4 regions of the Photobacterium sp. HL06 genome follow, and region 2 is predicted to be linked to each of the others. Evidence: predicted binding sites of a transcription regulator. Region 2 holds the regulator's gene; each other region holds the start of a gene.
What was found. The regulator CRP, encoded in region 2, controls carbon source genes, mostly activating them, when cyclic AMP is high. The targets are predictions, from matches to a motif close to TGTGANNNNNNTCACA.
Positions count from the first base shown of each region.

Region 1: a site for CRP is predicted at 1,697-1,712, ahead of AC51G0_RS15575 (NupC/NupG family nucleoside CNT transporter). Genes of this name have one in related genera too.
Region 3: a site for CRP is predicted at 1,563-1,578, ahead of typA (translational GTPase TypA). Genes of this name have one in related genera too.
Region 4: a site for CRP is predicted at 1,740-1,755, ahead of cdd (cytidine deaminase). Genes of this name have one in related genera too.

Region 1 is NZ_CM183914.1:3,439,993-3,443,374, reverse strand. Features, by position in the region: gene glgX (glycogen debranching protein GlgX) at 1-625, shown strand, start outside; gene AC51G0_RS15585 (DUF5363 family protein) at 646-828, shown strand; gene AC51G0_RS15580 (TatD family hydrolase) at 846-1,640, shown strand; gene AC51G0_RS15575 (NupC/NupG family nucleoside CNT transporter) at 1,858-3,111, shown strand.
Region 2 is NZ_CM183914.1:266,894-270,275, reverse strand. Features, by position in the region: gene AC51G0_RS01250 (OsmC family protein) at 304-708, opposite strand; gene crp (cAMP-activated global transcriptional regulator CRP) at 981-1,613, shown strand; gene AC51G0_RS01240 (hypothetical protein) at 1,863-2,057, shown strand; gene AC51G0_RS01235 (DUF1338 domain-containing protein) at 2,129-2,923, opposite strand; gene astD (succinylglutamate-semialdehyde dehydrogenase) at 2,970-3,382, opposite strand, start outside.
Region 3 is NZ_CM183914.1:3,945,873-3,949,254, forward strand. Features, by position in the region: gene typA (translational GTPase TypA) at 1-1,460, opposite strand, end outside; gene glnA (glutamate--ammonia ligase) at 2,003-3,382, shown strand, end outside.
Region 4 is NZ_CM183914.1:2,157,866-2,161,247, reverse strand. Features, by position in the region: gene AC51G0_RS10090 (DMT family transporter) at 1-661, opposite strand, end outside; gene cdd (cytidine deaminase) at 793-1,680, opposite strand; gene AC51G0_RS10080 (CidB/LrgB family autolysis modulator) at 1,888-2,565, opposite strand; gene AC51G0_RS10075 (CidA/LrgA family protein) at 2,568-2,906, opposite strand; gene AC51G0_RS10070 (winged helix-turn-helix domain-containing protein) at 2,996-3,382, opposite strand, start outside.

The DNA of each region.
Region 1 (3,382 bases), 930 kb from region 2:
TAATTATGGCGTGGAAGGGCCAACTGATATTGCTGAGGTTGAGGCCTTGCGAAACCGCCAGTGCAAAAACATGCTGGCGACGCTTCTGTTGTCACTGGGAACACCGATGATATCTATGGGGGATGAGGTTCGACGTACCCAGCGGGGCAATAACAATGCCTATTGCCAGGATAATGAGATCAGTTGGTTTGATTGGCGTCTAGTCGATAAACATGCCGACATGCTGCGGTTTGTGACACTGATGAACCAAATTCGGCGGACTGAGCCAACGATCGACTGGAATATGCATATGTCACTGAGCTCGGTACTTGAGAACGTCGGGATCAACTGGCATGGCCTTCAGCCTAATCAGCCTGATTGGTCAGAACATGGCCACTCTCTGGCATCGACAGTGATCCACCCCATCAGCGAAGATGAGCTCTATATTATCTGCAATGCCTATTGGGATCCGCTGGTGTTCACTTTGCCGAACCGAGAGAGCAGAGATTGGCATATGCTGGTCAATACCGCAGAGCAAAGCCCCCGTGACATCTATACTATCGAGCAGGCGCCAAAGTTTGTGCACGATACCATTTTGGCGACAGGACGTAGTATGATCGTCATGATTGCGAAATCAACTAGTTAATCATTAGGTAGGGGACGTCGATGCTGAGATGGCTAAAGAAAGGGATCGCCAAGTACGATCAGTGGTGTGAGAAAATGGGGTTTATCCCGGAAAACCGCCGCTGCTGTGCACCTGTACGATACGATGAAGACGATGCTCGTCACCCGTCTCTACGGGCTGCACATCTTCAACAGAATGTGTGTAAAAAGCCAGAACAACGCTAAGCATAGCGAGAGTAATTATGCTGATTGACAGTCATTGTCATTTTGATTTTGAACCCTTTGCCTCAGACCCTGCCTATTACCTTGAGCTAGCCCGAAGCGCCGGGATCGGCAAGATTGTTGTTCCTTCTGTTGGCGAACGTAACTGGCTGGCGGTCCGGGCTCTCTGCCAGCAGTACGGTAATTTATACTATGCCCTCGGCCTGCATCCGTTCTTCAACCAGGAACATAGCCGGGAAGCCTTGTCCTTGTTGACTGCGCAACTGGAAGAGGTCATCGGAGGAAGTGAAAAAAAAGATCCTAAATGCGTTGCGATTGGCGAATGTGGGTTAGACTTTGCCATTGCGGGTGCCAATAGGGATCAACAGCTTGAATTGCTGACGGCACAGCTGAAGCTGGCAAACCACTACGGTTTACCTGTCATCCTTCATTGCCGAAAAGCCTTTCCGGAGCTACTGAGAGCTTTGAGACAAAATTCACCGATTGCTGGTGGTGTTTACCATGGTTTCAGTGGCAGCCTCTCACAAGCCAATCAGATCATCGATCAAGGTATCAAAATTGGTGTAGGTGGAACGATTACATATCGCCGCGCCAATAAAACTCGCAATACAATAGCAGCACTGCCATTGGCAGCGTTGATGCTGGAGACCGATGCACCAGATATGCCTGTTGCTGGTTATCAGGGGCAACCTAATCGCCCTGATAGGTTATGCAATATTATGCAATCATTAGTTGATCTCAGAGAGGAATCCGAGTCGGAAATTGAGAAAGCGACGAGCTTAACCACAGCTGAACTTTTTCAACTTTCGATGTGATCTAGATCGATAAAAAAACGATTGCGCGAATCGGTTGCGTGAGCTGCTTTTTCCTTTGTGATTTATGTCACGTTTGTGATTAAACTTTCACTCCCTTTCCTTGGAAAGTGTGATGACGGCATTACTTTATCGGTCGCCGCGTTAGTATAATGCCGCCGGACTCTTAATGAGCCGAATTGTCGAGACGCCAAACTTAACTAAAGGGAAGCCATAAACTATGAGCGTGTTTATGAGCCTGGTTGGGATCGTAGTACTGCTAACGCTAGCTGTTCTATTATCTGATAACCGTAAAGCTATTAATTTACGTACTGTTGGTGGTGCATTTGCCATCCAATTTTTGTTAGGTGCATTTGTACTATATGTACCTGTAGGTCGTGACGTGCTGTACGGCATGTCTCAAGGTGTAGCTAATGTAATTGGCTACGGTAATGACGGTATTAACTTCCTGTTTGGTGGTTTGACGTCAGATAAAATGTTTGAAGTATTCGGTGGTGGCGGTTTCGTATTCGCCCTGCGTGTACTACCTGTTATCGTATTCTTCTCTGCATTGATTAGTGTACTTTACTACTTGGGCGTGATGCAGGTTGTCATCAACGCACTGGGTGGTGGTCTACAAAAAGCACTAGGTACTTCTCGTGCGGAATCAATGTCTGCGACAGCTAACATTTTCGTTGGTCAAACGGAAGCTCCACTGGTTATCCGTCCGTTCGTACCAAAAATGACTCAATCTGAGCTGTTTGCAGTAATGTGTGGTGGCCTTGCATCTGTTGCTGGTGGTGTACTAGCGGGTTATGCATCAATGGGTGTTCCTCTAGAGTACCTAATCGCGGCATCATTCATGGCAGCCCCTGGTGGTCTACTATTCGCTAAGATCATCAAGCCTGAAACTGAAGAGCCAATCGAGCAACTTGCTGGTGATACTGATGCAGATGAGAAACCTGCTAACGTCATCGATGCAGCTGCTGCGGGTGCATCTTCTGGTATGCAGCTAGCGCTAAACGTTGGCGCAATGCTACTAGCATTCATCGGTCTTATTGCACTAATCAACGGCCTACTAGGTGGTGTTGGTGGTTGGTTCGGTATGCCTGAGCTGACACTAGAACTTATCCTTGGTTATGTGTTCTCTCCTCTTGCATTCCTAATCGGTGTGCCATGGGAAGAAGCAACTGTCGCTGGTTCTTTCATCGGTCAGAAACTGATTGTGAACGAATTCGTTGCTTACCTGAACTTTGCACCATACCTAGGTGAAGCCGCTGAAGTTGTTCTTTCTGAGAAAACTAAAGCTATCATTTCATTCGCACTATGTGGTTTTGCTAACCTTTCTTCTGTAGCAATCCTACTAGGTGGTCTGGGTGGTCTAGCACCAAGTCGTCGTCACGACATCGCTCGCTTCGGTATGAAAGCTGTAGCAGCTGGTACGCTATCTAACCTAATGTCTGCAACAATTGCAGGTCTGTTCTTGTCCCTATAATTACAGACAGGTTCAATATAAAAAAACGCCACAGCCTAGCTGTGGCGTTTTTGTTTGTTTTTTAGGTTCACGAACCTAAGTTCTAGTTCCGAGAAAGAGTGGCTGTGGCCGTGGGGCCCTATGGATAAGTTCTTTCGAGTAACTAGATTTGAGTAACGAAAAAAACAGAAGAGCTTGGTTCTTAACTAGAGCAAAATCTACTTGCAGGAGCATAGGAGCATAGGAGCATAGGAGCATAGGAGCATAGGAGCATAGGAGCATAGGAGCATAG
Region 2 (3,382 bases):
CGGGAAGCGGGAAGCGGGAAGCGGGAAGCGGGAAGCGGGAAGCGGGAAGCGGGAAGCGGGAAGCGGGAAGCGGGAAGCGGGAAGCGGGAAGCGGGAAGCGGCGCAGATTGTAGAAACCAAAAAGCGAGCGTCAACAAACTCTCGCTTTTTAATTTTCAGAAAATAATAGCTTGGAGAGCGATTTTATCCGCTTACGCTTCACGGAAAGTGTCACCTGACGACGCCAAGGCAAGCCTTCTCCACGCGTCTCGAAGCGAAGCGCCCTCGCCTCTTACACGAAGTGTAATACGCTTCCCGAAGTCATTACGCAGTGATAACTTCGTAAGAGTGCGTCATCTCCACCCCTTCACCCAACATCAGGCAGACCGAACAGTACTTCTGCAGCGAATCCGCAACCACTTTTGCCACCAGGGCGTCATCAAGCTCATGGCCCGTGACCACAAAATGAATATTGGCCGAGGTGAAAATTCGCGGAGCCTGCTCGCGGCGCTCGGAAGAAATTTGGGCTTCACAGGCTGTGATCTTCTGTCCGGCAGATTTTAATCCATCGACAACATCCACAGAGCTGCAACCTCCCGCCGCCATCAGTACCATTTCCATCGGGCTAGGTGCTTTCTCCCCCCCATTACCGTCCATGACGACGCTGTGGCCAGAATTTGACTGGCCTAGAAAAGTCATCTCTTCGACCCATTTCACTCGTGATTGCATAGCTTTCTCCTTACTTCAAACAGGGGGATTTGGCACTAACTCACAACTGTGTGATCATGTGCACACTTATGACTACAAAATGCCTATTTCAGATAGATCAATATCAAGAAATACGCGCCGAAAACAGATAAACTCTGAACTAATTATTCACGTGAGCTTGCAGCCCAGCGGCTGACTGAATATCCTAGACGGCGAACAATTCTATTGTTAGGCCCAGCCTCAAATTATAGGGATGTCGTTGTTGGGCAACAAACGCAGAGGAAGTTAGTAATATGGTTCCAGGTAAACCTCAAACAGATCCAACTCTAGAGTGGTTTCTTTCCCATTGCCACATTCATAAATACCCTTCAAAGAGTACTTTGATTCATGCGGGTGAGAAAGCAGAAACTCTCTACTACATCGTCAAAGGTTCTGTTGCCGTATTGATCAAGGATGAAGAAGGCAAGGAAATGATCCTGTCTTACCTTAACCAAGGTGACTTCATCGGTGAACTAGGCCTGTTCGAAGAAGGTCAGGAGCGTACAGCTTGGGTTCGCGCGAAAACACCTTGTGAAGTCGCTGAGATTTCATTCAAGAAATTCCGCCAGCTGATTCAGGTAAATCCTGACATCCTGATGCGCCTTTCAGCTCAGATGGCTAGTCGTCTACAAGTGACAAGCCAGAAAGTCGGTGACCTAGCATTTTTGGATGTAACAGGCCGTATCGCACAGACACTGCTGAACCTTGCGAAGCAGCCTGATGCGATGACTCACCCTGACGGTATGCAGATTAAGATCACTCGCCAGGAAATTGGCCAGATTGTTGGCTGTTCACGTGAAACAGTCGGTCGTATCCTGAAGATGCTGGAAGAGCAGAATCTAATTTCAGCTCACGGTAAGACTATCGTCGTATACGGTACTCGCTAAACCTCTAGCTCAGTGAGCTAAAATGATAAAAAGCCGCATTATGCGGCTTTTTTTGTATTCGCCATCATACCCGGCAGACATAATTACAGCGGCCTTAAACATAAATTGCAGCCACGGTCACGATAGTCCCCTTGCACTCCTCCTCATTAATGCTACATTGTGCATATGAATTGTATTCACCTCGCGGTCTGATCCAACGGTTGAGGAAATGGTATCAGATACGAACGGGATAACATGGAATGTAATGATATGGATATCGAACGCTTTGCACCCAACGCCGGCACGACGCCACCAGCCGTAATACATACCCTACCTACGACTGTCGAGCTTACCGGTTTCAGTGATCAGCGCCACTACCTGGAGCAGCAAACATCATTTGACCCATCAAACCGCCACCAGGATCATGATACCTCCTGGGTGCCACCGCTTGATAGCCAGCACTAATACCGACCTAAAAAAATATCCACGGTAACCAGTCGCTACCGTGGATATAGGGATCTTATGTAGATATTGGATTATTGATTGGTACTTTCAAAAATCTTATCGGCCGAGGCCTCAACAAAACCCCGGTAGAGCTCTCCATCCGCCATTGGATAGCGTTTGGCAAACTCATAGAAGCCACCTGGGATTTCCCGTACGCCATCAGTGAAGTTTACCGATACCCGATCAGCCATGGTTGAAGATTGCTCCAACATTACTTCAGGGCTACCTTTCACTTCTCCGCCCGACTCGTTGATTAAAAAGCCATTATGGCGCAGCAGATGGTTCACTTCGTGAATTTCGGTAAACTGCTCCAGCTGATTAATGCTAACCGTGAAATGATTAGCACCAAATCCATGAGCCGCCAGCCATCCGGCATATTCGCTTTCTGCCGCCAGGAGTTCATAGGTGGCAAAATCCAGATCCCATAGCCGCCCACCGTACAGAAAAGCGGGATCGTGCATCGCCGCTTCCGGTACCTGGTTCACCAAATCGCGTACCGTCTGCTGCAGCAATGACGAGAATTGCCCTACCATTAACTCACTGATAAACACCTTCGGTGCCAGTGGGTTAGGGTGCTCAAAATGCTCGGCATAAAGCTTCTTCGCCTCGAAGTGATATTTGCCACAAGGTTTATAGCCAATAGCAATAAACGGTGCGGCCAGGCGATCGAGCCCGACCTGGGGTAAATTAAATGTCCGCAGGGCGATATGGTCATTGAGCAGGGGCTCGCCTTCCTCCAGCAGATCATGCACCTGAGCCGCTGATGGACATAGTCGCTGGGTATAATCTTGCCACAGCGCGTTAAACAGTTGTTCGACCCTTTCCATGATGATGCAATCCCCTTATTGATAGATAAATAGCAACATTCAGTACTTACAGCGTGATGCCCGGTGACAGCTGTGCCGGTAACTCAGTTTGCTCACCTTCCATCGATGCCATTGGATAAGCGCAATAGTCAGCGGCATAGTACGCACTCGGTCGTAGGTTACCGGACGCTCCTGGCCCACCAAACGGTGCATCACCACTCGCACCTGTCAACTGACGGTTACGATTCACGATGCCGGCACGGATATGGTCAATAAAGTACTGCCACTCCTCATCACTGGTCGATACCAGGCCTGCAGACAAACCATACCGGGTGTCATTGGCCAGCGTCACCGCCTGCTCCAGATCCTGGTAGCGAACCACCTGCAGCAGCGGACCAAAATATTCTTCATCTGGAAGCTCTGCAATCTGGCTCACTTCAATTATAGCCGGGGTTACAATCGCCCCCTGGCCACGCTTGG
Region 3 (3,382 bases), 420 kb from region 2:
CGCTGACCAATCGTACCGCCTTTGTGAGCACCGTAGTGATCAAATGAGTGGTAGATAAGACCAGAACCAGACGTTAGTGTCATGAACTCAGTTTGGAAACCGATAAGACCACGAGAAGGCATCATGAAGTCCATGCGAACACGGCCTTTGCCATCTGGTGCCATATCAGTCAGCTCACCTTTACGCAGACCGATGTTTTCCATGATACCGCCCTGGTGCTCTTCCACCACGTCGATAGTCACAACTTCAAACGGTTCCATTAGCTGACCATCTTCTTCTTTGATGATAACTTCTGGACGAGATACTGCTAGCTCGAAACCTTCACGACGCATGTTTTCGATCAGGATAGATAGGTGAAGCTCACCACGACCTGATACGCGGAAGCGATCTGGGTTATCCGTTTCTTCAACACGTAATGCTACATTGTGTACCAATTCTTTCTGCAGACGCTCAAGAATGTTACGTGAAGTAACGAACTTACCTTCTTTACCAGCGAACGGAGACGTGTTCACCTGGAAAGTCATGGTTACTGTTGGTTCATCAACAGAAAGTGCTGGAAGTGCTTCAACGTCGTTAATATCACAAATGGTGTCAGAGATTTTCAGCTCACCAAGACCTGTGATAGCGATGATGTCACCCGCTTTCGCTTCTTCAACTTCATGGCGCTCAAGACCTAGGTAACCTAGAACTGTGCCCACTTTACCATTACGTTTCTTACCGTCAGCACCAACAATAGTTACTTGTTGGTTAGGTTTAACAGTACCACGAGTGATACGAGCAACACCGATAACACCTACGTAAGAGCTGTAGTCTAGCTGAGAGACTTGCATCTGTAGTGAACCGTCAACATCAACGCTTGGTGCGTCTACCGTATCAACAACAGCTTGGAACAATGGTTCCATATCTTCGCCAACTGCGTCTTCTTCCATTGTTGCCCAGCCATTAAGTGCTGAAGCATAAACAGTCGTGAAGTCTAGCTGCTCGTCAGTTGCGCCAAGGTTGTCAAATAGGTCGAACACTTGGTCCATAACCCACTCAGGACGTGCACCCGGACGGTCAATCTTGTTGATAACAACGATTGGCTTAAGACCGTATGCAAACGCTTTTTGTGTTACAAAGCGAGTTTGTGGCATAGGGCCATCAACGGCATCAACGATAAGGAGAACAGAGTCAACCATAGACATGATACGCTCAACTTCACCACCGAAATCGGCGTGTCCTGGGGTATCTACGATGTTGATGCGGTAATCATTCCAGTTAATCGCTGTGTTCTTAGCAAGAATGGTAATGCCACGCTCTTTCTCGATATCGTTCGAGTCCATTACACGCTCTTCGCTTTCGCCGCGAGATTCTAGCGTGCCAGACTGCTGAAGCAGTTTGTCAACCAGGGTAGTTTTACCGTGGTCAACGTGAGCAATAATTGCGATATTTCTTAATTTATCGATCTGTTGATTAGACATGGATTTCACATTCACTCAGAACATGCAGCGACCATCGGGTTGCTACTTGGTTAAAAAAACGGCTCATAATCTAACAGATTTTACGCCAAAACCCACGTAATATGTGATTTATATCACCAGCTTTTTAAATTAAGTCCGCCAAGCCAGACAGCATAAGGGATTTTACCCCCTATTAGCAGCCATCTTGTAACACGAACTTTCTACATCCAAGTCATTTAGTTAGCGCTGACAGGTATCATTTCACCCATAAATTAAGCGTAATTATGCACTCATCAGATTGACAATGTGCCAGCATGGGCTAATAGTAGAGACGCGCACCAATGTTGTGAGAACAACCACTCTTGCACCATATAGGTGCAATGATTCACCATCATGGTGCAGCAAAAGGAATATTATGACCCCAAGTCACGCTAAATGGGCGATTTTGGGGCTTAAAAAAGTTGGCACAGTTTTAGCAAAGATATTTATTAGCTGAACAACATAAACGTTCATCACTTATTTTTGCGGCCAGTTGCCCAATCTAACACCGGAGGTTACTCAAGATGTCAGTAGAAAACGTACTAGCGCTGATCCAGGAAAACGAAGTTAAGTTTGTTGACCTACGCTTTACCGACACCAAAGGTAAAGAGCAGCATATCTCTATCCCATCCCACCAGATCGATGCTGATTTCTTTGAAGAAGGCAAAATGTTCGATGGTTCTTCGGTTGCTGGCTGGAAAGGTATCAACGAATCCGACATGGTAATGATGCCTGACGCAGCAAGTGCGGTATTAGACCCGTTTACGGAAGATGCCACTCTTAACATTCGTTGTGACATCCTTGAGCCTGCCACAATGCAAGGTTACGACCGCGACCCACGCTCAATCGCCAAGCGCGCTGAAGAGTTCATGCGCTCTACCGGTCTAGCGGATTCTGTGCTTGTTGGCCCGGAGCCAGAGTTCTTCCTGTTTGACGATGTGAAATTCAACACAGACATGTCTGGTTCTTTCTTCAAGATTGACGATGTAGAAGCAGCATGGAACACAGGTTCTGAATTCGAAGGCGGTAACAAAGGCCACCGTCCTGGCGTTAAAGGGGGTTACTTCCCAGTCGCACCGGTTGATTCATCACAGGACATCCGTTCTGCTATGTGTCTCATCATGGAAGAAATGGGCCTGGTAGTTGAAGCGCACCACCACGAAGTGGCAACAGCAGGTCAAAACGAAATCGCGACCCGCTTCAACACGCTAACAACGAAAGCCGATGAAATCCAAATCTACAAGTACGTTGTTCATAACGTTGCTCACGCATTTGGTAAAACAGCAACCTTCATGCCGAAACCACTGGTTGGCGATAACGGTTCAGGTATGCACGTTCACATGTCTCTTAACAAAGATGGACAGAACCTGTTTGCGGGCGATAAGTACGGCGGCCTTTCTGAAATGGCGCTTTACTACATCGGCGGTATCATCAAGCACGCACGTGCAATCAATGCTTTTGCTAACCCAGCAACGAACTCGTACAAGCGTCTTGTACCAGGTTACGAAGCGCCTGTAATGCTTGCATACTCGGCACGTAACCGTTCAGCTTCTATCCGTATCCCTGTAGTACCAAGCCCTAAAGCACGTCGTATCGAGGTTCGCTTCGGTGATCCGGCAGCTAACCCATACCTGGCATTTGCAGCAATGCTAATGGCTGGCCTTGACGGTATCCAAAACAAGATTCACCCAGGTGAAGCGATGGATAAAGACCTGTATGACCTACCAGCAGAAGAAGCAGCTGAGATCCCAACTGTTGCTGAATCGCTACAGGGCGCACTACAGAGCCTGAACGAAGACCGTGAATTCCTAACTGCGGGCGGCGTATTCTCTGATGACTTCATCGATTCTTACATCGACCTGAAATCACAGGACGTAGAGAAGGTAAACATGACCACTCACCCA
Region 4 (3,382 bases), 1.9 Mb from region 2:
AACCTGCACCGATAAGCAGTAGCCAGGTCAGCCCTTGTGTTGGCATGGCAAACTCAGGTGCCGCCAGGAAGAGATTAAAAGGTGTGATAAGGAGCAGTAGGTAAACGACCATGGTTGTCGGTGAGTCATAGACAGACATCTTCTTCACCATCAGCGAATAACTTGCCCAGAAAAAAGCTGCGCCGACAGGCAATAATGACGCCCAGTTAAAGACATCTGCCCAAGGTTCCAGAATGATCATTGCACCCACGAAACCGGCCAATGTGGCCAACCAGCGTGCTGTTCCGACTTTTTCCTTCAGGAACAACCCAGAACCGATAGTCGCAAACAGCGGAGAAGTCATTAGTAGTGCGATACCTTGCCAGATTGGCACAGGGTAGGCGAGTGCCCATAGCCAGAGCTGAATACCGATGACGGAAAGAAAGACGCGTAAGCAATGCAGGCCAAAGTGATTGGTCTGCAAGGCACGCCGCAACCCAAGGCTTTTTAACCATGGAAAAATAGCGATAAGGGCAATGAAATATTGGATAAACGCAACAGTTGTCGACGGCAGGTGAAGCATGACACTCAAGTACTGGGCCAAGCTATTAACAATAGCGAAGGCAAGTCCTGCAGTAAGCATCCAGCTGGCGCCTTGGATCGGATTATGATGATGAGACATGGGTAAGTGAGATGGCTACTATAAGAAAAACTTTAGGTATCATACTCTGGCCATAATGAGGATGAAACTGATTTATAAAGAAAAACCGCCATCAGGCGGTTTCTCAAGAAGCGGATTGTTCTATAAGGTTGCTATGCAGCCACATAGGTTAGAGGGACATCCGGGTTTAATGCCTCAAGTGTATTCTGGGTATCCGCTAGGTGGCTAATTGTGCTGTCAGATTTTTCAACCAGCGCTGCTTCTTCAATCTCAGATAGCGGGTAGCCAGCCATGTTCATGTTAACAAGTGCAACTTGAAGGGGCGGTAAGCTAGGGTTGAAAGCGGCATTTTCAGCATACATACCAACAAAGGTATTGCCGTCTTTTGCTTTCAGGGCAACACCGCTGAAGTTTTTGGTATACGGTGCGTGAGAGATATTCGCAGCCTGGCAAGCCTGCTTAACCAGAGCTTCAGTCGCTTCAGTTTTCAGTCCATGATCAATCTTAGCCATTAGCGCATCTGTAATGTTCAAATCGGCGGGGCCAAATGATTCAGGTAAGTACTCTTGAAGTGTTTTTGCTGCACGTGCAGGAAGCTGGACAACTAACTTATTTGCCGTCGTTAGTTCATTCATGAACTGGCGGCAGTGGCCGCAAGGGCTGTAGTTGATTGTGATATCTGAAATACCCGTTTCACCTTTTACCCAAGCGTGGCTAATAGCAGATTGCTCGGCATGGATAGTTTGGCCAAGTGATGCACCGATAAATTCCATGTTGGCACCAAAGTAAAGGCGACCAGACTCACCGCGAACAATAGCACCTACAAAGAAGTTTGAAATCGGAGCAACGGAATAAGCAGCAGCAACAGGGAGAAGGGCAACACGCAACTCACTGTCTGTCATCTGTGTTTTAGCGAGCAATTGGTCGAATACTTCAGGGCTCAAAGTTGCATCAAAGTTTGCATCTTCTAAAACAGGCTTAAGTGCAGTAGCCAGATCAGAGGGTAAAGCGCCTAAAGCATCCATTACTTTAGTATGCATGAGTTGTCACTCCGTATTGTGTATGGAGAAACATTGTAGGCGCAGGGATTAATTCTATGTGTGATCTTTGTCACATATAAGCAATCACTGTTGCATTGATTACATAAATGAGAGTGGTGTCACACAGCTTTTGAATTTTGTGTCTTTATTTATCAATAAGTTAACGATGTATTCGATTACCTGCATATAAACTGCATATTTTTGCTGTTAACTGAATACTTTCAAAATAACAGGAAAAAGCACCGGTGCCAGGATTGAAGTCATTACGCCACAAATAACAAGGGCTAGCGAGCTGAAAGCTCCCTCTTGATAGTTTTCTTCAGCAGCTTTTGCTGTACCAAGCGCGTGTGACACCGTCCCCATTGTCAGGCCTTTTGCGATAGAGGCTTCAATACCAAACAATCGAAACAAGGGATAACCCAATACCGCACCAAATAAACCCGCGATAATAACCATGATTGCGGCAATGGCAGGTACACCGCCGATTTGTTCTGAAACGGCCATAGCAATCGGAGTAGTGACAGATTTAGGCAAAATACTGGCTGTTAGCTGCGGATCGGCACCGAGTGAAAGCGCAATGCCAGCGCCGGTTACCATGGATAAGACACTTCCTGTCAGGCACGCAGTGAAAATGACTTTCCATTTTTGCCTAATCTGTGACAGTTGCTCATAGAGCGGGAATGCAAGGGCAACAACCGCAGGTTCGAGCAGGTAGTTCAACCACTTGTTTTGCTCAAAATAAGTGTCATAAGGTACACCCAACCACACCAGTAAAGGAATGATAATAAGCAGGCAAATTAATAACGGATTAACGATAGGGTGCTGAATGTGTTTGGAAATAAACCGGGACAGATAAAAAACAATTAGTGTTGTAGCCAACCAGATCATTATTTTTCCTTGTAGTGAGTTGCCACGCCAATAACCAGAAAGACAATCAGGCTGCTGCCAATGGTGCTAAGTAAAATAGGTAGGGTATTTGCGGAGAGTAAATCTAGGTAGTTGACCAGGCCAACACCAACTGGGACGAACAACAGTGCCATGTGGCGGATCAATAAGTGACAGCCCTCTTTCGCCCAATGTGAGGGGATGAGCCCCATAGAAAGCACAACAAACAAAAGCAACATGCCGATAATACTGCCAGGAATAGCCAGATGGCTGAGATGCTGGATTCCTTTACCTATAAACAGGCAAATAAGAATAATTGAAAAGGAACGTAGATATGCCATGAGCCTTATTCCTAGTGAAGAGACTCATTTATCATACAAAACAAATGTGATCTAAGCCACAAAAATATTGTGTGTCGATTTACCTGTAGTTAGAGGTAAGACACGACAACAATAGCAACACCTGCCGCTGCGAGTAACAACACCGAAATTTTGTGTAACAGGCTGTATTTCACAATATGCTCCGTTGCTGATTCTAGCCTAGGCTCCTCCGGTGTCGCTTCAGCGGGTAACCGAGGTTGCTTATCAAAGGTATGAACGAGTCGGCATGTTTTATCAGGGATAGGCACACGAAAACCAAAGTGGGGGATGACCTCGATGGGGATCGACATGACACCGTTGATATCTAGTTTTTTAGTCAGCGATATAAGCAGGGTATTGAGGTCGAAGTGGTTGCTGTTGTCGTCTTCGTAGGGATCTAGCTGGATGAAAGTTTTATCAAAGAGCGACTGGGCACTGATCACCTCGCCGGCAAAATA